One region of the Clostridium budayi genome, then DNA from elsewhere that is predicted to be linked to it. Evidence: riboswitches for the same ligand, from Rfam matches in the RefSeq annotation. Region 1 holds a riboswitch; each other region holds the start of a gene.
What was found. Region 1 has a riboswitch for lysine ahead of ACZ5TJ_RS06445 (APC family permease). Riboswitches for the same ligand answer to the same signal wherever they lie in the genome.

Region 1 (8,247 bases):
TGCACTTATATTAAATAAAATATTAAAAGAAGAAGAAATAATAGATAGCGGTGAAGAAAAATTAAATAAGGATGAAGATATAGAAACTAAGACGGCGTAGTTTTAGTATATAAAAAAAGGGAATACTAAATTGCCAAAAAAAGAGATATATCTATAGATTAGGACACTTAAAAGGTGTCCTTTTCTATTGCAATAAATAAGAGACGATTTCATTCTTAAAGGAAAGAATAAAGTGACTTTAACATATCTTCATGATAAAATATGGATTGATTAAGGTAGATTAATTAAAAATTTATATAGAAAGAAGGTATAAAGTATGGCTTACTTATTTTTAGCTGCTGCTATTATATTAGAATTAGTAGCAACTATGGTTTTGAATTATTCAGAAGGATTTACAAAATTTTATCCTACAATTTCTTGCATTTTATTATATATAGTTTGTTTCTTTTGTCTATCAAGAGCATTGCTAAATTTAAATCTTAGTATAGCATATGCCACATGGTGTGGTATAGGAATAGTTGTATCAACTTTAATCTCTGTATTTATTTTTAAACAAGGAATTACTGGAATGGGGGTTCTAGGTATTATATTAGTAGTAGCTGGATGTGTAATATTAAATTTATATGGTAGTGTCCATTAAATATTCTTATATAAATTACAGTTTGTAAAACTTTTAGTTATGTTAAAAATGAATAGTTATAAAAACGCATAAAGAAATTAAAAGTGTAAAAAAGAGTTAAATGTGTTTTTTATCTTGTAGGCGTAGCAGTAAAGCTATGCCTACTTTAGTTATATTTTTTATTCTTCTAAAATAAAATTTTCATCTAAATTATATAAAAATTCATTTGTATCTAAAACATTTAAACCTTTATTAATAGCAAAGATTATAGCACTATCTCTAAGATTCTTTGCATAAAGTTTACCTACTTTTGCAAGGGCTAGGGCTTTTTCTGTTTCTTCTAAATTTAATTTAGCACTAATACAAAGTTTTATTATTTTATCTCTACTTGGATTTTTATCGCCATTTAAAATTTGATATCCATAAGTTCTATTAATATCAGCATCAGCTATTAATTTACTTTTTTTTATTCCTTTTTCAGCACACTTTTCTAAAATGTATTTCGAAAAATCTGTATATTTAATAGTATCTATTGAGTTTAAATATTCTTCAAATTCCTTAATGTTTTTTGTTTCTTTAAGTATATCTAATAATTCAGAAGTAGTCTTTTCATTCACGTAAGTATTCACTCCTTAATAGTTTTGTTAAATTGTTTAGGGGACAAATTATATGATATAATTCCCTATGTAGAAAATCAATATAAATAAGGGGAAAATATCATGGATAGTTTAATTATGGAATTTAAACTTTCTTGCTATGAAGAATTAACTAAATTAAATGAAAATAAAAAGAGTAAAATATACTTAGTTAGAAATAAAGTAGATAGCAAAATATATATAAAGAAAGTTTTAACTAATTATAATCTTAGAATATATGAGGTATTAAAAGAAAATAATCTAAATAATATACCCAAAATATATGAAATATTTCAAGACGATAATACTTTGACTATTATAGAAGAATATATTAATGGAGATACACTTAAAGAAATTTTAGATAGAGAAGGCATTATAAAGGAAGATGTAGTAATAGATTATATATTAACTTTATGCGATACATTAGACAAGCTACATAACCTAAATCCAAAAGTAATACATAGAGATATAAAACCTTCTAATATAATTATAAGTAATGATAATATTTTAAAATTAATTGATTTTGATGTATCGCGTGAATATAAAGAAAATAAAAGTGAAGATACAGTAATACAAGGAACTGAAGAATATGCACCACCAGAGCAATTTGGATTTATACAAACTGACGAAAGAAGTGATATATATTCTACAGGAATCCTTATAAATGTATTAACAACAGGGGAGTATCCAAAAAATAAATTAAATAAAGGTAAATTAGAAACTATTATTAAAAAATGTATAGAGTTCTCACCAAATGATAGGTATCAAAAGGTAATAGATTTAAAAGAAGATCTTTTGAAAATAAAAAACGGTTCAAATAATGATTTGATAAATAAGATATCATATAGAAATGATATTAAATATGAAAAGAAATTTTCAAAGTCTTTAAAAAATAAAAAAGATTTAGATATAAATAAGAAAATTTCTAATTTAAAAGAAAAAGCAAATAAGATAATAATAAAAGATAAGAAAATTGAAAATGAAAAAGAGAAAGAAAAAATAAGGATTAAAAACTTTTATAAAGTTATTCCAGGCTTTAGAACGGGGAAGAAATGGAAGGCTGCTTTAGCTACTTTAACATACGTATTTTTAATATTAACATTTTTTATAGAAAGAGAAACAGAGGGTGTTAAAAATGAAATATTAGAGAATGCATCTATGGTAACTTTAATTTTATTACTTATTTTTTTATACTCTAATTTTTTAGGTGTAAAAGAAAAGTTACCATTTATAAAAAGTAATAATAGAATAATAAATTTACTTGGATATATATTATATAGTATTTTAATATTTATAATTTTTGGAGTATTAAATGATATGTCAAGAATTTAATTTGTATGCTCTAAGCATACCAATTTCTATTAAATAAAACCTATAATAAAACCATAGCAAATATGAATTGTTTTTAGGAGGAATTTAATATGAAGAAAAGAAGTAAAGTATTAATTATATCAGCTATACTTGGGGTATTATATTCAATATTTTTAATAGTTAATTTTGGCGGAGCTATGTCTAGCGCTTCATCTGACGCAGAGGCAGTTGGAGGAGCTATAGCAACAGCACTTGTTACACCACATATGATTTGCGTAGTACTTGCAGCTATATTTAATTTAATAGGAGCTTTAAATAATAAAGCTGGATTTGCACTGACAGGTGGAATATTATATTCAGTTGCAGGAGTTTTATTCTTAATGTATATACCTTTTGTTATACCAATGATAGTTTTAAGTTTTGTTGGATATTCAAATGTTAAAAAGATATTAAAGGCAAAAGAAGTTTAGTTAATAAATTTTACTTAAGCATAACTTTTATAATGTTAAATTGTATAAGGGATATTTATATAAGTAAGTATTACATAGATAAAGTTTAAGGGAAATATTAAGTAAAATTATATTATAAAAAGGTCAACTTTTACGTTTAGTAAAAATTGACCTTTTTTATTATTTAATGATATAAGGTATAGTTACAATTGCAATGTGCTTTTTTGTAAGTAGTGAAGTCCTCATAATTAAAGTAAGTTGATTATGAAGAAAATTATCATGAATATGACTAGAAATAAGTTGTGGGAAAACAACTGTTATTTTATCATCCTTCCAAGTTTCACTACTCATCTTTTGAAGAAACTTACAAAATGTTGTACGAATTTCTCTATAAGGAGCTGGCAAGAATGTTATTTCCTCATAAATTCCAAAGTCTTTTAAACTTTTTGAAAGCTTAATGTCATTATTAGGATCAGTTGATACGTGAACTATAGTTATATCGCTTTGAAGAGTTTTAGCGTAGTTATAACACTTTACAAAACTCTTATTAAGAGAATCTATAAGTAACACTGTATGATTTTTATGAGGAACTTTTGCATATTCAGTTATATTTTCACAAGAATTAATTTTTAATTGGTTATATGCATAGTCGTAATATTTTTTAACTCTAAGCATACTAAAGACTAGTATAGGAATTATAATACATATAATCCAAGCACCATGAGTAAATTTTGAAACTGTAATTACTATTAAAGTAAATGCACTTACTACAAGTCCAACACCATTTACAAATGCTTTATGCCTCCATCCTTTTGGTCTTAATCTATGCCATTTAACTAACATACCACTTTGAGAAACTGTAAAAGATATAAATACACCTATAGCGTAAAGTGGTAATAATAGCTCTAAATCTCCTTTAAATATAATAACTAACAATATTGAAATTGTTGATAATAAAATAATACCATTTGAGTAACTAAGTCTCCTTCCTACATTACCTAATTGTCTTGGTGCAAATCCATCCTTTGATATTATTGACCAAAGAAGAGGAAGTCCAGAAAATGCAGTATTTGCAGCCATAAGCAATATTATTGCTGTTGTAAACTGAATTATATAATAAAAAATATTATTTCCAAAAATTTCAGTTGCCATTTGAGATATTAAAGTTTGAGATTCATTAGGAATTGTATAATAAAGCGTTGATAAATATGATAGTCCGCCAAGTATTAAAAATACTAATAATCCTAAGAAATATAAAACATGTTTGGCATTCTTTTGTGATGGTTCTTTAAAAGCTGGAACTGCATTACTAACAGCTTCAATTCCAGTTAATGCTGTACAACCTGAAGCAAAAGCTTTTAAAAATAGTAAAGCGGTTATGGATTTAGAGAAACTTGGTAGTTCATATATTGGCTTTGGAGTATATCCTAAAACTTTAACTTTTATAATACCAACTACTATCATAAAGATAATAGAAAATGCGAAAAGATAAGTAGGAATACCAAATAGCTTTGAAGACTCTCTAATTCCACGTAAGTTTCCAATAGTTAAAAATAATATAAGTAATATTGTAATAATAATCTTATATTTAGAAAGAACTGGAAATGCTGATGTTATAGCATCACAACTTGCAGTACTACTAACTGCAACAGTTAGTATATAATCTACTATTAAAGCTGATGCTGCAAGTAAGCTAGCTTTTGTTCCAAAGTTATCTTTGGCAACTATATAAGCACCACCTCCAGTTGGATAGCAATCTATAACTTGTTTATAAGAACATATTAAAAAGAACATTAAAAGCAATATAGCTATTGTAACTAATAACATGTACTTATATGATGCAAGTCCTGCGTAGGGTATTAAAACACCAAGTATTGCAGCTCCTGCATAAGCAACAGAAGATATAGCATCGCTTGATAATATAGGAAGTCCCCACAATGCATTATATTTTTGATTTTTAAGTTCTTTTGTCATTAATGGTTTCCCAATTAATAAATGAGAAATTTTCATAAATTCCACCTCTATAATGATTTTTTTTGAAACGATTTTTAAATTATAAGCTGAACTAGTGAACTTGTTATTAACACTTAATACACTAAGTTTAAAAGAATATAAAGTTTTTTTGAATAAAGAAGTTAATAGGCAGAATCTTACATAATAAGACAAATTTAAAAAATAATTGACAAGTATAAATATTTTTTATACAATTGACTGAGTTAATAAAAAATTAAAATATTATTAATTGATATAAGATAGAGGTCGCAATAATAAAGAGTATTATTAATGAGGTAAGCACGATGATTTAATAAAAAAGGTATTATTGCCGAAATATATACTTAATGCTTTAAGAGTATATGTTGGGTTTGTATATAACATATGCAAAACTGCCACAATACTTATGTGGTGAGCTATCTTTGTGTTTGTAATAAATTTATGCAAGCTCAAAGTTTATAGCTTTAGGGCTTATTTTTTTGCCCGAATTTACTTAGGAGGGGAACATGGAAGAAAGAAACTTAAAAAAAGAAATTAGCTTGTTTATGGCCACTATGCTTGTATGTGGTAACATGATAGGTTCAGGAGTATTTATGCTTCCTGCAACATTAGCACAATTATCAGGACCACTTGCAACGATTATAGCTTGGGTATTAACAACAGCAGGATCAATACTTATTGCAATGTCTTTTGCAAACCTTGGTTCAAAATATCCTACAACTGGAGGAGCATATCAATATACAAAGATAGCATTTGGTGAATTTACGGGATTTTTAAGTGCATGGCTTTATTGGAATGGTTCTTGGATTGGAAATGCAGCTATAATAGTAGCACTTTCAAGTTATAGTGCAGCTGTTATTCCATTTTTAAGAGATCCATTAGCTTCAATAATATATACTAGTGCAATATTATGGATATTTACAATTATAAATATAATAGGTGTAAAAAAAGCAGGAAAGCTTCAAACTATAGCTACAGTATTTAAAATTGCATTTTTTGCAATATTTATTATAGTAGCATTTATTAATTTTGATTCAGCAAACATATTACCTTTAATACCAGAAGGAAAAGGATTAGGAACAGTTTCACTTGCAGCTACATCAACACTTTGGGCTTTTGTTGGTCTTGAAAGTGCAACAGTTACTGCTGGAGAAATAAAAAATCCAGAAAAGAATGTAAAGAAGAGTACAATATATGGAATGATAATTGCTGCTATAGTATATATCTTAATAAGTGTTGCTAGTATGGGAGCAATGTCAAATGCAGAACTTGCAAATAGTCAAGCACCACTTACTGATATATTAACAAAGTTCTTAGGAACAGCAATTGGTAAGCCAATAACTATAGCTGTAGTTGTATGTATACTTGGAACAACAATCGGATGGCTTTTATCAACTGCTCGTGTGGCTTTTGCAGCCGGAGAAGATGGGGTATTCCCTAAATTCTTTGGAAAACTTCATCCAAAATATGAAACTCCAGCAAATGCTTTAATAATGGGATCAGTTTTAGTAAATATTCTTTTAATCATGAACTTCCAAAAGAGCATGGTTTCGGCATTTACTTTTATTACCATATTAGCTACTTTATCATTCTTACCAATATACCTTTTAACATCAGCTGCTGAAATAATGTTAATGTTTAAGGGTGAAAAAGAATTTACGTTTAAAATATTTATAAAAAGAGCTATAGTTCCACTATTAGCATTTATTTATTCAATATGGACTATATATGGTTCTGGAGCTGAAACAGTAATGTGGGGATTCATACTTATGTTAATAGGAATTCCATTCTATATATATAACCATCATAAAAATAAAATAGAAGAAGTTTAAAAGATATTTTAGAGTGTCAAAATGATTGGCACTCTTTATTTTTATTCATATAACCCAATTTAAATAAAAAATAGCTAATTTAATTCATGCATCATTAAATGATGTTATATTTATATTTTTGCTGGAATTATAATCCATATATTATGTACAATAATAATATAAAGAATAATTGCAGTTAAGATTTAGTTATATTGATGAATGAGAATTAGAAAGTGGTGAAAAAATGATAGGATATCAGAATAAACAGGAATTAATTTTAGAAATTTCAAATCGTGCTAAATTATTTATACAAGAATTTGATGATATTGATGAAAAGGATAAAGATATATTACTAGATGAAGTGGATAGAACTCCAAATCAAATGATTGCATATCAATTAGGATGGATGAATTTATTACTTAGCTGGGAAAGAGAAGAACAGGAAGGGAAGATTGTCATAACTCCAACTCCAGAGTATAAATGGAATAATCTTGGTGGTTTATATAATAGTTTTTACGAAGAATATAGCAAATTTACGCTTAAAGAATTATGTGCTGAATTTATAAAGAAGGAAGAAGAAATTATAAAATTAATAAACAATTATACAGATGAAGAACTATTTCATAGAGGAGGAAGGAAATGGTCATCATCAACTCCATCAAATTGGCCAATATGGAGATGGATTCATGTTAATACTGTTGCACCATTTAAATCATTTAGAACAAAGGTTAGAAAATGGAAAAAAGTAAGATATAGATAAATACAGATTGATTTGAAGCTGAGAGCATCTTGTTTAAAATATTTTGTAATATTACATAAGTTTTTTTCATATATATTTTAGAAGAAAAATATAGGAGGAATATATAATGAAAAAGACTTTATTAAGCGTTTGTATAATGGCTAAAAATGATAGCGATAATATACTAGAATTGTTAGATAGTATTAAAGATATAGCAGATGAAATAAATGTTTTAAATATTGGATTGAAAGATAATTTAGAAGCAGTAAGAAGTTTTAATAATACGAATATATATGATTATAAGGAAAACTGTAATTATAAAAATATATTAATTGATAAGTCTAATTCTAAATGGATATTAATTTTAAATAATGAAGAGATTTTATCAGATGATGGAAAAGAAAATATTATTAAAATTTTAAATGAAGCTGATGATTTTAAGGGGCTTTATATTAGAAAAATTTCAATTATAGAAGGAAAAAGAAGAATGTCTTATAACTCATTAAGATTATTTAAAAAAGATTCTAATATAAGGTTTAATGAAAATATTTGTGATGGTATATATGAAAGTATTTATAAAAATTATGGTGGAAAGTCTATAGGATTTACTGATATAGAAATATATAGCTATGAAAATGATAAGTACTCATTTGCTATTTTAGAAAGTACTAAAGAGAAGATAGACACCTTA
Region 2 (8,247 bases), 1.3 Mb from region 1:
AATTTTCTATTTCAATATTATTTTTAACTGCTTTTAAATTTGTTGTTATATTAGTATGTTGAACAACCTTAAGATTTTTATCTATATTCTCATAAATAAAGGCACTAACTCTTTCTGGATCTATAAGCACGCTATCTTTTAAATCATTAATTCCTTGTTTTATTTCATTATAATCCTTGATTTCTATTCCTTCATTATTTAAAGCTTCTGATACTTCTTTACTTACCTTTCTTTTGTCTATATAAAGGTACGCATTATTTAAGGTAATAATTGCATAACTAATAACAACAGGATTGCAGTGAACGTCATTTCCCCTTATATTATAAAGCCATGCTATATCATCTAGTGATGAGATTACATAATTTGATACTTCCTTTTTTCTCATATAGCTTCTTACTTCTTCTATTTTTTCTTTAGCACTTTTACCACAATATATAATGTCATGTATAAAAATATTTTCACTAGGAAGATTAGGTCTATCAGTCCATATTAAATCTAATAAATCTTCATCTATTTTTAAGTTTATTGATTTTTCCTTTGCTATATTTTTAATTTCTTTATACTGCTCTAATGAAACTACTTTTCCATCAAAAGCTATCGTTTCACCTGATTTAATATTTTCAAAAATCCATTCTTCTAATGTTGGCCACCCTGGAATTCTCATCTTAAATAGCTTTATACCTGAACCTTTAAGCTCATTTTCAGCTTGTATAAAATACCTACCATCAGTCCAAAGTATTCCTTCATTAAGTCCAATAAGAACTGTTCCAGCTGAACCTGTAAATCCTGATATATATGCTCTTCCTTTATAATAATCACTTACATACTCACTTTGATGTGCATCAGAACTTGGAATAATTACATAATCTATTTTTCTTTCTTTCATTACTTTTCTTAAAGCTTCTATTCTTTCTATTACTCTCATAATCAATCCCCCTTTTCTATATTTTCCCATAAGAGTATTTCTATATCAAGTTAATAAAAAAATAAACCTAAGATGCAAAAGCACCTTAAGTTTATTCTTCCTTATAATCTAGAACATCTATAATTACACTATCATTTTCTAACAAATCATTATTAGAAGTTCCCACTATTACATCTCTATACTTTGGAAGCTCAAGTTTTAATTTATAATTTCTATATGATACTTTAAGTCTTGTAGCATCTGCTTCTGGGACATAAAACTCTCTACTAAATTCATTACCAAATTGCATTACAGTCATAGTCATATTATATCCATTAGAATATACCCTATTATTTCTGATATTTAGATAAATATATCCATCTTTATAATCTATTCTTATATTATCTTTATCAATACCTGGGAAATTCCCTTCAATTAAGTACTTGTCCTCTTTATCTATCATATTTGCGCTCATTGCAAAATTCATATTATTAAATCCCTGATTAAACCCTTGGTTAAAATCTTGATTAAAGTTATATGAAAAACCTGAATTAAATAAATTATTTACTACACTATCAATAATATTACTATTATTCATAAAAGCATTAAATGTTTGCGTGAATATGTTAGTAAAATCATTGCCTCCATTTATAGGATTTCTATTCATATTAAAATCTCCAAATATAAGTTTTCCTCTATATAAAGTATTATAAAAGAAGTAAAAATGGTACAAATTATATATAATTTATTCTAAATAAAAAACTATAGCTTTAATAAGCCATAGTTTTTATTTTTAAGATTCTTCCACAGTCTCTATAGGCTTTCCAACAAACCTTACTGCAATTATTAATGCTATTATTGCTACAGGCAATATAATGTAAATTGGAATATTAAGTCCTGCTGGGATATATCCAAATAAAATTGTAAATCCTCCAACAAATAATGCATACCACATTTGAGTTTTAACGTGGTCAATATGGTCACATCCAGCTCCCATTGAAGAAAGTATTGTTGTATCTGAAATCGGAGAACAATGATCTCCAAATATAGCTCCTGTTAAGACTGCACTTGTGCTTACTATAATATATCCCATATCCGGTGATATTGAATAAGAAAGCGGAATTGCAAGAGGCATTAATATCCCCATAGTTCCATAAGCTGTTCCTGTTGCGAATGAAATTACTGCTCCAAGTATAAATATTATGCTTGGAAGTAAGAATAGTGGAATTGAATCTGATAATAACGTTACTAAATATTTAGCTGTTCCTAAATCTTTAATAACAGAACTTAATGACCATGCAAGAAGCAGAATTACTCCTGTGATTATAAGGCCTTTCATACCATCTATCCATACATCTATGGCTTCTGAAATTGTGAATATCTTCTTTAAAACAGCCATTAAAATTGCAACTATTGAAGCAAATATTGCTGATTGGAAAAGTGCTGTTGAAGCATCTGCTGCACTAAATGTTTGTTGAATTGCTTCAAATGAGAAAGGTGAGTTATTTAATACGCTTATAAGAGCAGAATCCGCTCCTGCCATTATTGCTGAATATCCACTATAATAAAAGCTTATAAGTGCTGATATTATAAGAGTTCCTATAGGAATTATTGCATTCCATACACTTAGCTTAATCCCTTCTTTAGCTTCCATTTCCTCACTTAACTTTGAATCCTTATTCTCTACTTCTTTACTTTTTATTCCCTTTCTTGCTCTTATCTCAGCAGTTCTCATTGGACCAAACTCTCTAAGCATAAGAGTTGTTATAACAACAAACGCAAGAATTAATATATTATAAAATCTAAAAGGTATTGTATTTAAAAATACTCCAAAAGCATCTACATCCATACCTATTTGAGTAAATGAATCTTTTATAAGTCCAACTTCAAGTCCTATCCATGTTGAAATTATTGCAAGCCCTGCAATTGGTGCTGCTGTTGCATCTATTATAAATGCTAATCTTTCTCTAGAAATTCTTAACTTATCAGCAACTGGTTTCATAATAGGTCCGACTATTAAAGAGTTTGCATAATCATCAAAGAAAACTAGTAATCCTAAGAACCATGTTACCATTTGAGCACTTCTTGGAGTTTTTGCTCTTCTAGCTAATGCCTCTGCAATAGCTCTAGCTCCCCCCATCTTTGAAACTAAGTTAATAACTCCTCCAATAGCTAAAACCTGAAGTATTATACCTGCATTCCAAGGGTCTGCTAATGAATTTAGAACTCTTTGTATAAAATCTAAAAACGCCTGAATTAATGAACTAAAGGCATTATGGTCAATTATTTGAAGCATAAAGCATCCAGCTAAAGTTCCTATAAATAACGAAACAACAACATTTTTAGTTATAAATGCTAATATAATTGCAACTAGTGGTGGAATTATAGTTAAAATTCCAAACTTGTCTGCATTAAGCGCTCCCTGATCAACTTCTGCTGCAAAAGCAACAGTTGACATACAAAGTGTAAGAATAATAGTAATACCTAATATTAAATAATTTCTACTTTTTCTCATGTATAAATCCCCCTTAAACTTTTCTGTGAATATTTAAAGGTTCATATCTATTTAAAAAATAAAAAAGAACCTTGAGATAGCACCCAAGGTTCTACTTATATACAGTAAAATCTACTTGAATGATAGCTCACCACAAATTTAATCTGTGACAGTCTTATGGATGTTATCCATAACCCCAGGATTACAACTTTAAAGCATTAATTGTATCCTTCGGCGATATTCCCTTTCCTATTACATCACTGTGCTTAACTCAGTAATAGTACTCTTGAATATCGCGCCTCTATCTCTTCTAATTATTCACTTATCATATTAATGTGATTATATACTCACTTCAAAATTTTGTCAATAATAAATTTAGCCCATTTTACTATATTATTTTAATGATTTTGCATAAACTCTTCTATTTCTTTAACACTTTTTATCATATTTCTTGTAAGAACTTCATTTCCATCAGCTGTTATTAAAACATCATCTTCAATTCTTACACCAATACTTTCTTCCTCAATATATATACCAGGTTCTACAGTATATACCATTCCAGCTTCTAATACAGTATCTCTTCCTGGATTATCTATATCATGTGTATCAAGACCTAAACTATGTCCTATACTATGCCAATAATATTTTAAAACCTCTTCTTTATTTTTAATAACACCAAGTTTAATACATTCCTCAGCAATCCATTCTCTTGATAATTTATTAATTTCTAAGAATTTAACTCCAGGTTTTAAATATTCAATAACCTTCTCATTAACTCTAAGAACTGCTTCATAAACTTCTTTTTGTCTTTCTGTAAATTTACCATTTACAGGTATAGTTCTTGAAATGTCACCATTATAATAATTAACTTGTGCACCAAGGTCAAAAAGAATTAAATCTCCGTCTTTAGCTTCTGAATTATTATCTACATAATGAAGTATTGTTGCATTTTTACCTGCTGCTGCAATAGTATTAAATGCATAATCACGTACTCCTCTTCTTCTGCATTCAAACTCAAAATATGCTTCTAATTCATATTCCTTCATGCCTGGCTTTATATTTTTCATTATTGATTCTACACCTTCAATTGTTATATCAATAGCCTTTTGCATTTCTAAAACTTCCTCTGGACTCTTAACAAGTCTTAAAGGTGCCATAACTGGGAATATATTTTTTATACTTACATGTGGATACTTATCTTTTAATTCTTTACAGAATTCATTACTTACTGATGGAGTACTATTAAATCCATCTCTTTCTAAATCAACATAAACAGTAAGTTCTTCACTTTCATTTAGAAGTTTATTTAAGAAAGCTTTAAAATCACCTAAATAAGCTACATCCTTTATCCCGTTTATATCATATACTTCTTCTTTTCTTATAGTCTTTCCATACCATCTTTCTTTTTCTGCATCAGTTTCCTTGATGAACATTTTGGCAGTTAATTCACCTTTTCTCTTAAATAAGACTAAAATATGATCTTCTTCATCAATACCTGTTAAATAATAAAAATTTCTATTTGGAGTAAATCTATATTGTTCATCTGCAGTTTTCTTAGGTGCATTTCCAGCAAATAATATTACTACAGAGTCATCTTTTATCTTTTCTCTAAGTCTTTCCCTATTTAATTTAAAAACTTCTTTGTTCATAACTCTCATTCCTTCCAAAACTTTATTCAACAGCTAATACTCTAACCTTTATAACATCTTCAACTTCACTTAACTTATATAAAAACTTTTTTACATCTCCTTTTATCTTTGATACGTCAAGAGTTATAGTTACATTGGCTGTCATATTTATAGGTATATCTTGATTTATTGTTAATATATTTAACTCTCTTGTTGCTATAAAATCTAATACTCTTGATAGTGCCCCAAACTTATGAGCTAATAATAACACTATTGTTATCTTTTTGCTATTAACCCCGTCTGCCATAGGATATATTGAATCCTTATATTTATAATAAGTACTTCTACTTATTCCAACCTTCTTAACACCTTCTGATATATCCTTTACCCTTCCAGTGTGTATAAGTTCTTTTACCTCCATAACCTTATAAAAGATATCCGGAAGCACGGATTCATTTACAACATAAAATTTTTCTTCTGACATAATAAATTTCCCCCTTTAATTTTTTGAACAAATAATATAATGTGTTTTTAATAGAAATGATTTTTTCTTTTAAATTTATAAATTCATTTCGTATTATCCCCAAAATCACACTTATTACTTGTTATTCTTTATTTTCTGCTCATTTCCTCTAATTATCATCTATTTTCAATAAATGAATAGACGATAAACTAATTATGTATATATAATATCATATAAAAGACACTTGTGCACGAAGGGAGAACACAAATTATGAAAAATTTAGGACTTATTCCAAAATTAATAATAGCGATTATCTTAGGATTGCTTATTGGAACCTTTATGCCAAAGGAAATTGTAAGTATATTAGCTACTTTTAATTCTATATTCGGAAACTTTTTAGGATTTATAATTCCACTTATTATATTAGGTTTTGTTGTGTGTGGTATAGCAGACCTTGGTAGTGCTGCTGGTAAGATGCTTGGTCTTACAACACTTCTTGCTTATGGCTCAACACTTATTTCTGGTTTCTTAGCTTTCTTTATTTCATCAAAAATATTCCCAAGCTTCATTAAAGCTTCATTATCTTTTGATGCAAATAATCCAGAACACAGCTTATTACCACCTATTTTTAAAATTGATATGCCACCTGTTATGTCTGTAATGAGTGCATTAATATTAGCATTCTTATTAGGACTTGGTATTGCATCAATAAAGGGTAAAACTTTATATAATATGTGTTTTGAATTCCAAGAAATAATTCAAAAGGTTATAAAAAATATTATTATTCCTCTTATCCCAATTCATATATTAGGGATATTTGCTAACATGACTTATGCTGGAGAAGTTAAAAGTATTTTCTCAGTATTTTGGAAAGTATTTTTAATTATAATACTTCTACAATTTGGAATAATATTAATACAATTTACAGTTGCAGGAACTTTAAATAAAAAAAATATATTTAAACTTCTAAAAAATCAGGTTTCAGGATACTTAACCGCTCTAGGTACTCAATCTTCTGCTGCTACAATTCCAGTAAATCTTGATGTTGCAGAGAAAAATGGAGTATCAAAAGGAGTTCGTGAATTCGTAATTCCACTATGTGCTACTATTCATCTATCAGGTAGTACAATCACTTTAACTTGTTGTTCTATTGCTGTAATGCTTCTAAACAATATGCCTTTTTCATTTACTACATTTGCAGGCTTTATCGCAATGCTTGGAATCACAATGGTTGCAGCACCTGGTGTTCCTGGTGGCGCTGTTATGGCAGCCCTTGGAGTACTTCAATCTAATTTAGGATTTAGTGAAGCACAGCTTGCATTAATGATTGCACTTTATATTGCTCAAGACAGTTTTGGAACTGCTTGTAATATATCAGGTGATAATGCAATTGCATTAATAGTAGATAAATTTAAATTTAAAAATAAATAAGTTTTTCCTTAATACATTAAATGCTGATTTCTCAGTATAAATTACTATATAAATTAAAAAACGAATCTCTTACATATGAGGTTCGTTTTTTATAATTTATAATTTTCAATATCAAATTACAAAATATAATTTATATTTAGTTTGTTAGTGTATGGATTTACATATATATGAGTATCTACCTCGAAAACTTCTTTAAACATCTCTTTAGTGAAGACTTCATCTATAGTACCCTTATTAAATATTCTTCCATCTTTAATTACATATATATAATCGCAAAAGGCAACTGCTAAATTCATATCATGAATAGTAGTAAAAATAGTTATATTTGAATCCTTTAGCATTTTCATTATTTGAATTTGATTCTTTATATCTAAATGATTAGTTGGCTCATCTAAAACTATGAAATCTGTATCTTGGCAAAGAGCCAGTGCAATCATAACTCTTTGTTTTTCTCCTCCAGATAAACTAAAAAAGCTACTATCTTTATGTTTAATTAATTCTACTTTCTTTAAAGATCTATCTATAATCTCTTCATCTTCTGAACTTATCTCTGAGAATCTACTCGTATACGAAAGTCTCCCCATTGCTACAATTTCTTTTACTGTAAAATCAAATTCTAAATGATTTTCTTGCATAACAACAGCCATTAATTTAGAAAATTCCTTATTTTTAAGTCCTTTTATATTTTTATCATCTATAAATATACTTCCTTTTTTAGGCTCCAATGTTCTATAAATATTTTTCAGTAGTGTAGTTTTCCCACAACCATTTGGACCTATTAGCCCGACAAATTGACCTTTTTTTATGTTTAAATTTATATTAGATAAAAGAGGTAAATCTTTAATATTATAATCCAAATTTTTTATTTCTAGCTTCAATTATTTATTACCTCCAAAATCATAATTATTTAGGCTTATTAAATACAAGAAAAATGGTGCTCCTAAGAGGGCTGTTACAATTCCAATTGGTATCTCTTCAGGAGATAGTACAGTTCTAGCAATAGTATCTGTAACTACCATTAATATAGATCCAATTATCATGCTAAGTGGAATTAATCTTTTATGCCTAGCTCCTATAAATTGTCTTGCTATATGTGGTACTATAAGTCCAACAAATCCAATAACTCCTGTAAATGCAACTATAATTCCAGTTAATAATGTTGATATAACTAATATATATCTAATTAAAATTTTAGTATTAACTCCTAAATTTCTTGCCATAACTTCTCCAAGAAGTAATGCATCTAAATCCTTATAAAATATAGTAGTTATTAAAAAAGCTATTATTAATGCTACTGCTGAAAATTTAACTTGATTATAATTTGCCC
Region 3 (8,247 bases), 760 kb from region 1:
AGAAGTTGATCTAACAGCTAAATTACTAGCTTTTATACCATCTAAATTAATATTTCCGCTTACAGTATCAATTATTATATTGCCATTAAATTTATTAGGGATTAAGATTTCAATATTACCGTTATAAATTTTCTTTTCTGCATCATTCATAGATATATTAAGAGTATTATTTTTTTTATCTAATACAAAACCATCAGAAACAGTTTCGTTAGGTTTTGAAGAATTACCTGAATAATTAGCATTAAAATGATCTGAATCATAACTCTTTAAAGAGATATTAGATGATACAGTTTTAATATGAAGAGTTTTTATATCATTATTAATCACATAGCCGGATGTATCGGAAAAATAATGGGAGCTTCTCCAATTTGAAAAATCAAAAAGATTATCTGAAACATCAACGCCAAATATTTTTTTGAATTCTTCTTTATAATTAGATAACTTATAATTGCTGTTATATAAAACTACGAAACAAGATATATATGAAAAAATTGAAATTAGAAGGAGAACTAGCAATGTTATTTTAAATTTCTTTTTTATAATTTTTTTCTTCACCTTAGTTACCTTCCTTTCTAATTTTTTTTAATAAATTTATTATTGAAATAACTATCCATTTAATGAAATAGTAAGTAAGCATACATAAAAGTATTGTTAGTGCTAAAGATCCAATTATAAATAAAACTATAACTGAGTTTGGAAAATCTATTATAAATTTAGGAGTTTCACTAGCTCCTAAAACTACTAAACCAAGCTTAGATAATATAATTGCAATACCTGATATTGATAAACCGAAACTTCCACCTATAATTCCCATAAATATACCAATTATACCAAAAATGAGTCCGACACCAGCTGCACCTAAAGCAAGAATAAATGGGCTAAAGAATATAAAGGCTAAAATAATAAGAATAACTTTTAATGGGCCCATACTGCTAGATGCAAAATTTCTAGCAAACCAAGATTTATCCCTTGTATTGTTATTATTCATAGTATCATTATTGCTTGTAGTAGATTCATCATGTCTATTAGAGTTATAATCGCTGTTTATATCAGGATTAGAGTAGCTATTAGAGTCATAACTATTAGTATCTGTATAAACATCCTCATAATTTACATCACAATAGAACTTTGTATCATCCTTATCTAAATTAAGAGTATCTTTAGTATCATAAGATGTTTTTTCTAAATAAGCACATCTATATTGATAAACTATTTCATAAGGGTTTCCAAGTTCATCAATAATTTCTTCCTCAGTTTTCCCATTAGATTTTCCTATAGTAAAGTGCTCTTGATAATCAAAAAGAATATCAGCAAGCTCTTTTTCAGGAAAGTCTTTTAAGCCATTAGCTAGTATAGATAAAAAATCTTTTTTATTCACAGGTGTAACCTCCAATAATAATATTGTTAACTGCATTTTGGAATTCAAGCCATTCGCGTTCCAAATTTTCTTTATAATTGTATCCAATAGAAGTTAGACGATAATACTTCCTTGGTGGGCCTTCCATAGATTCTTGAAGATAAGTTGTAAAGTAACCCTCTTTAGTTAATCTTCTAAGAATGGGGTATACGGTACCGTCTGAAATTGATATATGCTTTGAAATTTCGCTTATTAATTCATAGCCATAGCAATCTTTTTTAGAAAGTACAGATAGAACACATAATTCTAGGACACCCTTTTTAAGTTGAGTATTCATGTGATTATATTACTCCTTTATCTCATATTAGTAAATTAATACCAATTAATAGCTATAGTATACAATAAGGTATTGTTTAATACAAGATAGTGAACTATGAATAATATGTATTTTAAGAATATTATAAGAATTATTAAGATTCGTTTATAAAAAAATTATAATAAAATAATTGACAAAATCTCTGAAAACGTTTAATATTAAATTAAAGATTGAGCCAAATTGCAGCCAACAAAAACATATTCATATAAATTTTACGCCTTTAGATTACATTTTCTAAGGGTTATTTTTTTTGCCATAAAACTGTGAATAACTTAAGAAATATGGGTAAAATATAGTATATTATAACCTTATTTTTACAAAATAATCAACAGGTCTCAAACCTTGGTAAACAGAGGGTTTATAAGGAATTTATGTTGAAAATGTGGATAAGTTCACCTAAAATGTGGATAAGTTGTTTTATATAGTAAAATTATTAACATAACATAATTAGACACAATATATACTTTTTGCAATAATAAATGTAACAATATAGTGGAATTTGTATAAATAAATATTATTGATTAAAATTAATTGTATAAAAACGATATATATTGGCAGAAGAAATTAACATTATGCACAAAACTGTGGATAAAAAATGTGGATAATGTGGACAAAGATGGAGGAAATGCTAAATGAAGTATGGAAAAGACGTATTAGAAAGTAAATTTATAAGTAGACCAAATAGATTTAATGCAGTTGTTAATTTAAATGGAGAAGACATAACGGTTCACGTTCCAAACACAGGAAGATGTAAGGAGCTTTTGAAAGAAGGGGTAACTGTACTTCTAAGAAAAGAAGATAATGAGAATAGAAAAACAAAATATGATTTAGTAGCTGTGTATAAAGGTGATAAACTTATAAGTATAGATTCTCAGATACCAAATAAAGTAGTTCTTGAAGCGTTAAAGAATAAAAAAATAGATAAGCTTAAAGAATATCCTATTATTTTAAAAGAAAAGACTTTTGGAAATAGTAGATTTGATTTTAAATTAGGAAAAGAAAACGGAGATGAATATTATTTAGAAGTAAAAGGGGTTACTTTAGAAGAAGACGGTAATGCTGCCTTTCCTGATGCACCAACTGAAAGAGGAAGAAAACACCTTTTAGAGTTAATAGAAGTTAAAAATAGTGGAAGAGGAGCTGGTGTTTTATTTTTACTTCAAATGGATGGAATGAAGAGTTTTAAGCCAAATGATGAAACAGATAAAAAGTTTGGAGATGCATTACGAGAAGCAAGGGATGCTGGAGTTGATATATTTGTTTATGAATGTTTAGTAGAAAGAGATGGTATAACATTAACGAAAGAAGTAAAAACTAGTTTTTAGAAAATTAACTTCTAAAAGAATTATGTATACTTTATAATATAGTTAACTATAGAATACGGGAGAGAATAATATGAAGTTTGAATATTGTCCAAAATGTGGAAGAAAATTAGAATTATTTAATTGTTGGGATGAAGGATATGTACCCTATTGTAAAGTAGATGATACTTTGTATTTCGATACCCCAAAGCCATGTATAGTTGTTGGAGTTATTAAAGAGGATAAAATACTGTTATTAAAGCAAAGTTATATATATAAGCATTCAAAAGTCTTAATTTCAGGATATGTAGATCAAAATGAACGAGCAGAAGATACTGTCCATAGAGAAGTACTTGAAGAAGCTGGTATAACTATTAAAGATGTTACTTACTTAGGTTCAGACTTTGTTAAGGATAAAGATCTATTTATGCTAACGTTCATGGCAAATTATGAAAGCGGAGAAATTAATAAATCAGATGAAGTTGAAGGTATTGGCTGGGTAGATTTAAAAGATGCATTATCACAAATGGAAGAAGATATAATAGGTAAAAAAGTAGTTAAGAAAATTATAGATATTAGAAACGGTAAATAGAAAATAAAGCCAAAGATAATTTATATAAGTTATCTTTGGCTTTATTAATTTAAATTTATTCGTTTCTAGTAAGTTTAATATGAAGAATGGAATTTTCATATGATACTTCACATTTATCAGTCATCATTCCAACTAAAGATAACTCACAGTCAAAGGCATTATCTCCACTAAGTTGCCAGTAATATTGTTCAACTTCATGTTGACGTGGAATGTTTAATGAGTGAACTAAATTATCAAAGTCTTCTTTTGGTAATTTATTAATGATAGCATTAATTGTTATTACTGAAGTAGAATTATCATTTTTTATATTTACGGTAACATCATTAGATGCAAAATGATAACAAAAAGATACTATTTCATTAATTATTTTTAAGTTTTTTTCAGTTTTAAATTTCATCTGTGCGAACCTCTCTTTTGAAAGTAGTTATAATTGGTAGTATAATCATTGCGACAAAACCACCTGCAAGTCCATTATTATAAAGATTTAGCCCCCCATGAAGATATCCTACATTTGATACTAATGCTACATGAAGCATTCCAGTAATTATCCCTATTTTCCATCCGAATTTACCTGAGATAGGAGCAAGGCAAGTACTAAATAATATTGCTAAAAGAATTCCTTCATCAGTGATATTAAATACACTAATTGAAGCAGCGATTGTTGCACCTAGCATTACAGGAATAATGTTTAATAAGTGTTTACCAAAGCATCCAAAACCTATTATAGTAAATAATCCACCGATAGTTGGACCATTTATATCACCACCTATTAAAACTAAGTAAAAGGTTGAAAATAATCCTATAATCCCCATATTTATATAAGCGCTATTTCCAAATAATAAGTAAAAATCAGAAACTAACTTACCAGATTGTTTATTTATTTTAGTTAAATTTGTTTTTATATCTCGTCCAAAATAAATTCCAACACTTATTAAGTAAAGACAGATTATTATTATAAATACTAGGAAAAATTTATTATTTCCAGTACTCCATATAAGTTGAGTTTCAAAATCAATTCCAACAAATCTAAATAGAGACATAAGTAGTGTAGCTAAAAGCCCACTTGCAAACCCAATATTATAAAGATTATATCCACCATGAGAGGATATACAATGAGCTGCAATTGGAGCTAATATAAAACCTATTAATACTCCAATTAATCCGCCACCTAATGATCCTAGTAAAATATTATTAGAAGTAAATCTAAGTTGACTTACTGTTGGAGCTAGAGTTGTTGATAGAATCATAACTAGTGCATAATTTAGTAGTGGAGCTTTTTGATACTTTGAAAATAAATAAACACCAAACATAACAGGCCATATATTAAGAATATTTTTTCCAAAGAAAGAGAAACCAGTCATAAGCCATAAGGCCATTATAGTTGATCCATTTGGCTTTATACCTAGAAGGTATAATATCAAAATACTAATTAAGCTAGTAAGTGCAGCATTTATTAAAGTAGCACCGATTCCCCCAATAGATATATAATCTGTTATTAAAATATCTGGAGTTAATATAATTGATTTTAAACCAGTTAAAATCTCATTAGGTGAATCAACAAAAAAGGCTGTAACAATAAAAAATAGGTATAAAGCAATTAATATTTTGTAAGGTAAAAAAAGCTTACGTTTTGTCATCACAGTCTATTCACCTCAATTTATAGAGTTATAAATATTATAATATATAAATGTATACGTTATCTATAATAAAATGTTGAAAATTTTTTAATATAAAATATTTTCAGAAATAAAAGTTAAGGCTATAATAAAGTGTAAAGTTATTAGATATTTTGGAGGGAGAAAGTAAATGATTAAGGAGAATGAAAAATACGTACCAGAAATATCAGGTACATTGAGAAATCATATAATAGAAGCGCCATCAGTAATAAGAAGATGTAGTGGTATAAAAATCTTTGGAAAAAGAATAAAATCTATAATGTTTTCAACTGATGTTGCAATGATAAAAAATACAAATGCAGATGCTATTATGGCGGTATATCCATTTACGCCCCAACCCAAAATAACAGAAGCTATAATAACAGCAGCGGATGTTCCAGTATTTTGTGGAGTAGGTGGAGGAATAACTCAAGGAAGAAGAGTTGTAAACTTAGCTCTAGATGCAGAGTTTAAAGGAGCTATAGGAGTAGTTGTAAATGCACCAACTTCAAATAGTATTCTTAAAAGAATTAGAAAAACTGTAGATATCCCAATAGTAGTAACTATAGTATCAGAAGATACAGATATAGATGATAGATTAAATTCAGGTGCTACTATATTAAATGTTTCAGGAGGAAAAAATACTCCAAGAATAGTTAGAAAAATAAGAGAAAAGTATCCATTGATTCCTATAATAGCAACAGGTGGACCAACAGAAGAGAGTATAATAGCAACAATAGAAGCAGGAGCTAACGTTATAAGTTATACACCACCATCATCAGCTGAGATTATGGGAGACCTTATGGACGTATATAGAGAAAAAGGTATTTAAAAATACATACAAATTTAGAAAAATGTATTAGATTTTAACTAAATGAAAAATTTTATTGAAAAAATAGAAAAATATGGTACAATAATATAAAAATATAATATTATGGTAAAAGAAACAGCCCTAGGGTAGAGGTGCCGAAATTATTAGTATTTTTCTCGAGACGCAATCTATGAAGGAAAAAGAAAGGAAAATCGGCCGAAGGGTTATATTTGCAAGATATAACTCTGGGTATACATATAACATATGTATAACTGTCACATAACGTGGAGAGCTACAAGGACGAATTGCATATCTAATATTTAATTATATAAGTAGTATTTATAATACTTTTTATTGTTGAATATTTTTTACGTGATAAGTAGACCTTATAACCCCACACGCTATTACCCGTCACAGTTTGTTCTGTGGCGTTTTGTTTTACTTAAAATAGAGTGGAGGAATCGTTTATGAAATTATTTGGTACTATGAAAACAGAGGAAAATTCTTTAGTAATTGGAGGAATAAAAGCTACAAAGTTAGTAGAAAAGTATGGAACTCCTTTATATGTAATGGATGAAGAATTTTTAAGAAACAATTGTAGAAAATATTATAGCTCATTTAAATGTGGTAGTAGAGGAAATAAAGTAGCATATGCAGGAAAAGCATTTTTAACTCTTGCAATGTGTAATTTAATAAATGAAGAAGGATTATATTTAGACGTAGTTTCAGGTGGAGAACTTTATACAGCATATAAAGCAGGATTTCCACTTGATAAGGTACTATTCCATGGAAATAATAAAACATTAGAAGAGATTGATATGGGGGTACGTCTTGGTGTTGGAACTTTTGTTGTTGATAACCTTTATGAAATAGAGCAGCTAAATCAAAAGGCAAAAGAACAAGATAGAATTCAAAATATTTATTTAAGAATAACACCAGGAATTGAAGCTCATACTCACGAGTATATAAAAACTGGACAAATAGACTCAAAGTTTGGTTTTGCACCAGTTGGAGATAATATTATAAATGCAATAAATAGAGCCATAAAATTAAAAAATGTTAATTTGTGCGGTCTTCACTGTCATATAGGTTCACAAATTTTTGATATTGAACCTTATGAAGAGGCTTCCGAAGTAATGATAAAACTTATGAAAAGAATAGAGGAGAAAACAGGATACCTAATTGAAGAACTAGATTTAGGTGGAGGATTTGGTATTTATTATAGTAAAGATGATTCTCCAAAAGAAACAAAAGAATATTGCGAAGCTATTTTAAATAAAGTAGATAATGTCTGTAAAGAGATAGGACTAAAAAGACCGACACTTATAATTGAACCTGGAAGATCAATAGTTGGTAATACTGGATTAACACTATATACTATAGGTTCTATAAAAAATATTCCATCTATTAGAAAGTATGTTTCAGTTGATGGAGGAATGACAGACAATATAAGGCCTGCTTTATATAATGCTCAGTATGAATGTATAGTTGCAAATAGAATGATATATGAATCAAAAGAAAAGGTCACAATATCAGGAAAGTGCTGTGAATCTGGAGATATACTTTTAGAAGGAATAAAAATACCATCAGTTTTAAGCGGAGATTTGCTTGCTGTAATGTCTACTGGTGCTTATGGATATTCAATGGCAAATAACTACAATAAGATTCCAAGACCAGCAGTTGTTATGGTTAAAGATGGTGAGAGTAGAGTAATATGCAAGAGAGAAAGTTATGAAGATATGATAAGAAATGAAGTGGGTTAATAAGGAGAAAATATGGGTGTTAGATTTATTAAAAATTGGGTTATTCCGATAGCTTCAGCAATTGTAGTTGCAGTGCTTATAAATAAGTTCTTAATATTTAGAGTTGAAGTTCCAACTGGCTCTATGGAACCTACGATAAATGTAGGAGATAAATTTTTAGCAACAAAGGTATATAACTTTGATAACATTAAAAGAGGGGATATATTAGTTTTCTATAATGAGGAATGTGAGAAAACTATGATTAAGAGAGTAATAGGATTACCTGGAGATAAGATTAATATAAATGGTGATTCACTATATGTAAATGGAGAAAAGTTAGAAGAAGATTATGTAAAGTATCCGCAAGAAACTTTTGGAAGTTATGAAGTTCCAGAAGGAAAGTATTTTTTCTT
Region 4 (8,247 bases), 570 kb from region 1:
TATTTGGAGGTGATTTTTTTGAGAGAATTAATAATATATTTTACTATTTACAGCTTTTTAGGATGGGTTAGCGAAACGATATACTGTTATATTATAGATAAAAAATTTACATATAGAGGATTTTTATATGGTCCTGTTTGTCCCATATATGGATTTGGAGGCATAATTGTTACTGAATGTCTAAGTGGTATGAAAGGAAATATAGTAGAAGTATTTTTTGGAGGAATGATACTTGCATCAATATTAGAATATATTACTTCGTATGTACTTGAAAAATTATTTAATATGAAGTGGTGGGATTATTCGGAACATAAGTTTAATATAAATGGAAGAGTGTGCCTTTTAAATTCTACAATGTTTGGTATACTTGCAGTAGTTATAGTTTATGTGTTAGAACCTTTATGTAAAAATACAGTAGTTTCTATTCCACATAAAATTTTATATCCACTATCAGCTATAATAACAACAATATTTATAGTAGATACAATATTTACAGTGGCGCATCTAATACATTTAAGAGAACATTTAGAAAGTTTAAGTAATATAAAAGATGAACTTAAAGAGTTAAATATAAAGGTTGAGTCCTTTGGTGAAACTGGCGTAAGAAAATTAAAGCAAGAGCTTGAAAAGAGAAAAGGACAAAATAATGATAGATTAGAAAAGTTATTATTAAAACTTAATAATCTTAAGAAAGAAGGAAAAGAAAGCAATAGAATATTAAAAGCTTTCCCACATGCAAAACATACTAAACATCACAATCACTTGAAAGATCTAAAGTCACTTATAAATGGAAAGTAATCATTTCTGTTGTTAATAATATTCAAAATATGTATAATAGGAATGAAACTTATAAAGATGGAGTGAACGTAACATATGAGAATGAGAAAAAAGCCTTGGGCTAGACCAGAATTAGAAGGTTGTGATTTTTTTGTAATTAAGCCTAGTGATTATAAAGGAAAATGGAGAGAAACTTTTGCAAGAAAAAATAATCCTATTTATTTAGAGCTTGGATGTGGAAAAGGTACATTCATGGCAGTACATGCATCAGAAAACAAAGACATAAATTATATAGCAATAGATATAAAAGATGAAGTTTTAGTTTTAGCTAAAAGAAATATAGAAAAAGCTTTTGAAGATAAGAATGAAGTTATAGATAATGTAAAACTTATGGCACAAGAAATAGCAATAATAGATGAGATGCTAAGTGAAGAAGATGTTATAGATAGAATATATATAAATTTCTGTAATCCATGGCCAAAAGAAAGACATAAGAAGAGAAGACTTACTCATACAAGACAATTAGAAAACTATAAGAAATTCTTAAATGATAACGGTGAAATATGGTTTAAAACAGATGATGATGAACTTTTTGAAGAATCAATTGAGTATTTTAAAGAAAGTGGATTCAATATAGAGTATATAACATACGATCTTCATTCAAGTGATTTTAAGTATAATGTAACAACAGAGCACGAAGATATGTTTACAAAACAAGGTATTAAAACAAAGTTTTTAATAGCTAGAAGATAGATTTTTATTTTAAAAGAGGCTTTTTATAGTCTCTTTAATTTTATAGTAAATAAAATTATTCTAAATGTTACATATTAATAGTAAGTCTGGGCATTAAGATTTTTATAAATGGAGTGGTATTTTTGAATTTAATTGATATACTTTTAGAAAATATACCTTTTGCAATTCTTATAGCAAATAAATATAGCGAAGTAGAAATGGTAAATACAAAATTTTGCGAAATGTTGCATCTTAGTAAGGAAGATATATTAAAAAAACATATAGAACATTTATTAGATAAAATATATTTAAATGAAAATATTAAATTTAATAGAAATATAAATTTAGGAAGTAAAATTATTAAGGAATATAGTGTTTATGATAAGATAGTAGAAGTGCATGTTGTAAATGTTAATGATTATGGAAGTGAAATATCAGAAATAGTAACATTAATTGATGTTACATGGAGGGTAGGAGCAAAGAAAGAAATAATTAAACAAAAAAATATGCTAAATTCAATAATTGATGCTATACCAGAGGCAATTTTCTTTAAGGATGTAAATAGCAATTATTTAGGATGTAACTTAGCTTTTGAAAAATTATTTGATGTAAAAAGAGAGGAGATAATTGGAAAGGGCAATGAAGTATTAGCACTTTCAAAAGATGAAGCAGAAAGTTTTGTCTCTAAAGATAAAGAGGTAATGGAAACAGGTAAGTGTATCAAGGTTGAAAGTATCCATAAATATAAAAATGGTAAAGTATTTTTAGAAGATATAAAAGCTCCAATATTTGGGGAACAAAATGAGATAATAGGAGTAGTTGGTACTTCAAGAGATATTACTGAGAGAAAAAAGCTTGAAGATAAATTGACCTATTTAAGTTATAGAGATAAACTTACAGGTTTATATAATAGAACATATTTTGATAAGATAAGTAAAGAATATAATAAAAATAAAGAAGATATAATTAGTATAATAATGGGGGATATTAATGGACTAAAAATCGTTAATGATTCATTAGGTCATTTAGAAGGTGATAGATTTATAGTAGAAATTGCTAAAGTAATAAAGAAAGTAGTAAAAGATAAAGGTGAAGTAGTTAGATGGGGTGGAGATGAAATAGTTATTATTCTTAAAGGTATAGATAAAGATAACGCTGTTGAAATTTCAGAGAATATATCTTATGAATGTTTACTTGCAAACTATAAACCAGTACCTCTTAGTATTTCTCTTGGAGTTTCTAGTGGAAAAGGAAAGAGCATTGATGAGTTAATAGTTGAAGCTGAAAAAGAAGTATATAAAAATAAGCTACTAAATGATGCAACCTTAAGAAAAGCTACAATAAATTCTATTAGACGGAACATTTATAATACTTCTGAAACTAAAAAAAGAATAAAAAGAATGATGAAACTTGCTAATAAAATTGGTGAAGAGATGAATCTTAGCAAAAATGAGATGGATAATTTAAGGCGTGTAGTTAAACTTCATGACATAGGAAAAGTTGGTATACCATATGATATACTTGAAAAAGGAAATAACTTAACAAAAGAAGAAATTGAACTTATAAAGCTTCATACGGAAAAAGGATATAGAATATTGCAATCTGATAAAGATTTAAGTCATATTGCAAGTGCAGTATTAACACATCATGAAAGATGGGATGGAAAAGGATATCCATTAGGACTAGCAGGAAATAATATACCATTTTGTGCAAGAGTAGTTTACTTATTAAATGCATATGATTATATGATTAATGGCAAGGGTAAGAAACTTAGTGAAGAGGAAGCAATAGAAGCAATTAAAAAAGAGGCTGGAAAGAAGTTTGATCCAAGTCTTGTTAAAGTCTTTTTAAGGGTTTTAAAGAACTTAAAATGTAAATAAAATAATAATAAATATGTAAATGTATTGCATATATTTTAAAATCGTAAGATAATAAATAAAAAGAAAATAAAACATTTGAGGTAGAGGTGCAAATTTTAAGAGTAATATTAATGAGGTAAGCACAATGATTTAATATGAAAGGAAAATTTGCCGAAGTGTATAACTAATGCTTTAAGGTTATATTGCTGGTTTTACATATAATATGTGTAAGATTGTCACAAAGCTTTTTTGTGGAGGGCTATCATTCGAAGTAAGTAATTTTTATGTACCTTAGTTTAAGTACATTTTAATATTTCCCTGAGTGATAATTTCCTCAGGGTTTTATTTTTTCTTAAACTAAGGAGGAAAAAGTTATGGCAAAAGAAGAAAATAACGAGCTTTCAAGGGGGCTTAAGGCAAGGCATCTTAATATGATTGCAATGGGTGGATCCATTGGTACTGGTATTTTCCTTGCAATGGGAGATAGTATTCATCAAGCTGGTATTGGAGGTTCAATAGTAGCTTATGGAATAATAGGTATAATGGTTTATTTTTTAATAACAAGTCTTGGAGAAATGGCAACATTTATGCCTATATCAGGATCATTTGGAGTATATGCAACAAAATTTATTGATCCAGCTTTAGGATTTGCATTAGGATGGAACTATTGGTATAACTGGGCAATAACAATTGCTACAGAAATGGTTGCAGGTTCTTTAATTATGAAATTTTGGTTTCCAAATGTTCCAGCTTTTGTATGGAGCGTAATATTTTTAGTTATAATAGTTGGATTAAATCTTTTATCTGCAAAAGCATATGGAGAATCAGAATTTTGGTTTGCAGGAATTAAAGTTGTTACGGTAATTATATTTATGATTGTTGGTGTCCTTATAATTTTAGGAATTATGGGTGGAGATGCTGCTATTGGCTTTAAAAATATTTATGCAAATGGTGGTCCATTTGTTGGTGGCGCTAAATCAATATTTGCAATATTTTTAATTGCAGGATTCTCATTCCAAGGAACAGAACTTATAGGAATTGCAGCTGGTGAATCAGAAAATCCTGAAAAAACAATTCCAAAAGCAGTTCATACAGTATTTTGGAGAATATTGCTTTTCTATATTGGAACTATAATCGTTATTGGGTTAATAATTCCTTCAGGACTTGCAGGCGTTAATACTAGTCCATTTACAATGGTATTTGAAAGAGCTGGTATTGCAGGCGCTGCATCACTTATGAATGCTGTTATATTAACATCAGTACTATCAGCTGGTAACTCAGGTATGTATGCATCAAGCAGAATGTTATATTCTATGGCAAAGGAAGGAATGGCACCAAAGATATTTGGAAAAACAAATAAAAGAGGTGTTCCAGTTAATGCAATAATTTTAACTACAGTAATAGCATCAGCTTGTTTTTTAACAGGTATATTTGCTGAAAGTAGTGTTTATGTATGGCTTGTAGCAGCATCTGGACTTGCAGGATTTATAGCTTGGCTTGGAATAGCAGTTTGTCACTATAGATTTAGAAAAGCCTATATTCATCAAGGTAAAGATTTAAGTAAATTACCTTATAAATCTAAAATGTTCCCATTAGGACCTATTATAGCATTAGTATTATGCGCAGTTGTAATTGTAGGTCAAGGGTTTGCTTATATAAATAGTGATGGAATAGATTGGATGAGTATAATATCAGCATATATTGGAATTCCATTATTCCTTATATTATTATTTGGATATAAATTTAAAAAGAAAACAAAGATACTTAAATTAGAGGATGTAGATTTAGAAGTAGTAAATTCTAAAGAACAGGCATTTGAAGAAGTAGAAAAATTAGAGTTAGAAGAAAATTAAAGGGCTCCCTATAGGGGGGGCTTTTTCTATAATTCGACATAACATAGCAAAGGTTTACATGGACATGTTGTTATGCTATAATAATATTATGAGAAAGACTTAAGGAGGAATAAATATATGGCAAATTCAGTACCAACACCACATAATAACGCAAAATTAGGAGAAATAGCAGAAACAGTGCTTTTGCCAGGGGATCCGCTAAGAGCTAAATATATAGCAGAAACATTTTTAGAAAACCCTGTTCAATATAACACAGTTAGAGGAATGTATGGATATACAGGAACATATAAAGGAAAAAAAATATCAGTACAAGGAAGTGGAATGGGGATTCCATCAATAGGAATATATTCATATGAATTAATTCATTTCTATGGAGTTAAAAATCTTATAAGAATTGGTTCAGCAGGAGCAATTAGTGAAAATTTAAAACCTTATGATGTTGTAATTGGAATGGGAGCTTGTACAGATTCAAATTATGCAAGTCAATATAACTTACCAGGAACATATTCACCAATCGCAAGTTATGAATTATTAGATAAAGCTGTAAATGCGGCAAAAGAATTAAACATTGAAACTCATGTTGGAAATATATTATCAAGTGATGTTTTTTACGGAGAAGAAGGACTTGAAGGATTAAGAAAATGGCAAAAGATGGGGGTTTTAGCTGTTGAAATGGAATCAGCTGGACTTTATATGAATGCTGCAAGAGCTGGAGTTAATGCATTATGTATTTTAACTATATCAGACTGCCCATTTACAGGACAAGTAACAACAGCAGAAGAAAGACAAACTGCTTTTACAAGTATGATGAAAATAGCATTAGAATTAGCTTAATAGTATTAATATTTATAAATATAGGAGATGCCTTAAGTGCATCTCCTTTTTAGATTACAAATAAAAATAAGTTTATCATAAATTGTATCAAAATGTCACATAATTTAATATATTATAGTGATATTAATATATAAAGGAAAATATATTATGAACGGAATGAATCCACTATTAAATATGTTATTAGGTGGAATGGGGGGCCAAGGTGGTGGCTTTGGTGGAAATCCTCTATTAAATATGCTCATGGGCGGAATGAATCCTATGATGAGAGGTATGAACCCTATGATGGGTGGAGGCGGAATGAATCCTATGAATATGATGAATCAAATGGGGGGAATGAATCCCATGAATATGATGAATCAAATGGGAGGAATGCAACAAAATAATCCATTAATGAATATGTTCATGAACCAAATGCCTAGAAATGGCGGAGGTCAAATGAACAATATGAATAATGTTATGAATGCGATGAACAATATGAATCAAGATGATATGAATAACTTTATGGAAATGTTAATGCAAAATATGAATCCTAATTCAAATAATTTAGGAAATAATAATGTTAGTAGAAACAGAAGAAATAGAGGATAAAGTTTAATTAGAAGTTATTTTAACTTAATTGTTACAATGACTTCTTTTTTACTTAATAGAAAAATGTATCATAAGTGGTATAATTAGTTAAAAGAGGCTTACATATTGTACTACGGGGGTGTTTAAATGCGAGAAGATGAAATAAAAAGGATATTAAATAGATGTTTTGAAACGCCTACAGATATTTTAGAAGATATAAATTCTAGAAAAATAAATTTAGAGAAAAAATATGAAAATATGATAAAAAGTAAATGCTACTTAACTTTAAATGAATTAGATAAATGTGAGAATTATGCATTTGCAGCAATAGAGGAAATGAAACAAGAGGGAATGTTTATACCAAGTCTTTATGCAGATATAGGATTATGCGAGTATAAAAAAAATAAATTTATAGATGCAAAAAATTATTTTTATAGCGCTTTAGAATATGCAGAAATAGATGAAAATGAAGAAGCAACAATTGAGGTAATGCTTTATTTAATAAAGTTGTTTATAGTAGAGAGAATATACGAACAGGCCTTTTTTTTAACTACTAGATTAAATTTCAATTATTTAGACTCTATGAAAAATACAAGATTATATATGGATGTTATAGCACATTTATCAATATTAAACTATACATTACATAATGTTAATGATGGAGATAAGTATAAAGAAAAGTTTTCTAAAAGGTATGATAATTATATTAATAATGATAATATGTGCTTTTTAAATAATTTAAAATATAGAATATTAAAATATAGGAATGAGTCTATTGGAAATTATGAAGAAGCAATAAAGTATATAGATATAATAGATACAGAAGGATATTTAAAAAATAATAAAATACTTTATTATGAAATGATGAAAGATAAAGCCTTAATATATAAAAAAATAGGAAATGAAGATAGGGCAGTAGATCTATTACTAAATATATGTAGGGATGCAGCTAAATTGGAACTTTTTAGAGCAGCGTTAGATGTATTAGAAGAGATTGTTGCTTGGGGATATGAAGATAAAATACCAAGACAACTTTGCATAAGTTTAATTTTAATTGCAATAAAAACTAATAAGCAGGATATAAAAAAAGAAATTATAATTGACCTTAGAAATTTAAAAGAAATTATAGAAATAAAAAAAGAGGCTAAAGAGCAAATAAAAAACAATAAGAGTTTAAAGGACACTTTAGAAGAGTTTCAGCTTAAAAGCAATTTAGATCCATTAACAAATGTATACAATAGACGTTACTTAAATGAGGTGCTTGATTCAAATAAATGTTTAATAAAAAAATATACTACTTTAGCAATGATAGATGTGGATGATTTTAAAGGAATAAATGATAAATTTGGTCATCTAATTGGAGATAGGGCTTTAATAGAGATAAGTACAATGATTAAATTTGTTATAGGAATAAATGGGAAAATATTTAGGTATGGTGGTGATGAATTTTTTATATTGTACAATCATAGTAGCCTTAAAGAAGGAGAAAATATATTAAGGAAGATATTTTGTAAGTCAAAAAAGCTTAGAATAAACCATATAATTAAAGGACATGAGATAACATTATCTATTGGCGGAATTACAATTATAGAAGGTGAGAGAATTAGAACTAAAATGAACAAAAT

Region 2: another riboswitch for lysine. It lies ahead of ACZ5TJ_RS00115 (Na+/H+ antiporter NhaC family protein); the one in region 1 lies ahead of ACZ5TJ_RS06445 (APC family permease).
Region 3: another riboswitch for lysine. It lies ahead of lysA (diaminopimelate decarboxylase); the one in region 1 lies ahead of ACZ5TJ_RS06445 (APC family permease).
Region 4: another riboswitch for lysine. It lies ahead of ACZ5TJ_RS09270 (amino acid permease); the one in region 1 lies ahead of ACZ5TJ_RS06445 (APC family permease).

Annotation. Positions count from the first base shown of each region.
Region 1 is NZ_AP042456.1:1,369,054-1,377,300, forward strand. It holds gene ACZ5TJ_RS06415 (uracil-xanthine permease family protein) at 1-100, shown strand, start outside; gene ACZ5TJ_RS06420 (DMT family transporter) at 317-640, shown strand; gene ACZ5TJ_RS06425 (hypothetical protein) at 799-1,236, opposite strand; gene ACZ5TJ_RS06430 (serine/threonine-protein kinase) at 1,339-2,586, shown strand; gene ACZ5TJ_RS06435 (hypothetical protein) at 2,676-3,035, shown strand; gene ACZ5TJ_RS06440 (APC family permease) at 3,195-5,024, opposite strand; lysine riboswitch at 5,260-5,433, shown strand; gene ACZ5TJ_RS06445 (APC family permease) at 5,513-6,838, shown strand; gene ACZ5TJ_RS06450 (ClbS/DfsB family four-helix bundle protein) at 7,062-7,577, shown strand; gene ACZ5TJ_RS06455 (hypothetical protein) at 7,684-8,247, shown strand, end outside.
Region 2 is NZ_AP042456.1:20,828-29,074, forward strand. It holds gene ACZ5TJ_RS00105 (aminopeptidase P family protein) at 1-925, opposite strand, end outside; gene ACZ5TJ_RS00110 (Hsp20 family protein) at 1,017-1,571, opposite strand; gene ACZ5TJ_RS00115 (Na+/H+ antiporter NhaC family protein) at 1,698-3,419, opposite strand; lysine riboswitch at 3,535-3,710, opposite strand; gene ACZ5TJ_RS00120 (aminopeptidase P family protein) at 3,797-5,047, opposite strand; gene ACZ5TJ_RS00125 (ACT domain-containing protein) at 5,070-5,510, opposite strand; gene ACZ5TJ_RS00130 (dicarboxylate/amino acid:cation symporter) at 5,760-6,920, shown strand; gene ACZ5TJ_RS00135 (ABC transporter ATP-binding protein) at 7,037-7,798, opposite strand; gene ACZ5TJ_RS00140 (FecCD family ABC transporter permease) at 7,799-8,247, opposite strand, start outside.
Region 3 is NZ_AP042456.1:605,074-613,320, forward strand. It holds gene ACZ5TJ_RS02820 (DUF4097 family beta strand repeat-containing protein) at 1-555, opposite strand, end outside; gene ACZ5TJ_RS02825 (DUF1700 domain-containing protein) at 557-1,378, opposite strand; gene ACZ5TJ_RS02830 (PadR family transcriptional regulator) at 1,371-1,694, opposite strand; gene sfsA (DNA/RNA nuclease SfsA) at 2,366-3,058, shown strand; gene ACZ5TJ_RS02840 (NAD(+) diphosphatase) at 3,129-3,626, shown strand; gene ACZ5TJ_RS02845 (hypothetical protein) at 3,682-4,023, opposite strand; gene ACZ5TJ_RS02850 (DUF1576 domain-containing protein) at 4,013-5,263, opposite strand; gene ACZ5TJ_RS02855 (beta/alpha barrel domain-containing protein) at 5,433-6,113, shown strand; lysine riboswitch at 6,232-6,395, shown strand; gene lysA (diaminopimelate decarboxylase) at 6,560-7,855, shown strand; gene lepB (signal peptidase I) at 7,868-8,247, shown strand, end outside.
Region 4 is NZ_AP042456.1:1,940,503-1,948,749, reverse strand. It holds gene ACZ5TJ_RS09285 (putative ABC transporter permease) at 19-798, shown strand; gene trmB (tRNA (guanosine(46)-N7)-methyltransferase TrmB) at 874-1,530, shown strand; gene ACZ5TJ_RS09275 (HD domain-containing phosphohydrolase) at 1,653-3,389, shown strand; lysine riboswitch at 3,463-3,638, shown strand; gene ACZ5TJ_RS09270 (amino acid permease) at 3,743-5,221, shown strand; gene deoD (purine-nucleoside phosphorylase) at 5,339-6,055, shown strand; gene ACZ5TJ_RS09260 (RNA-binding protein) at 6,203-6,643, shown strand; gene ACZ5TJ_RS09255 (GGDEF domain-containing protein) at 6,770-8,247, shown strand, end outside.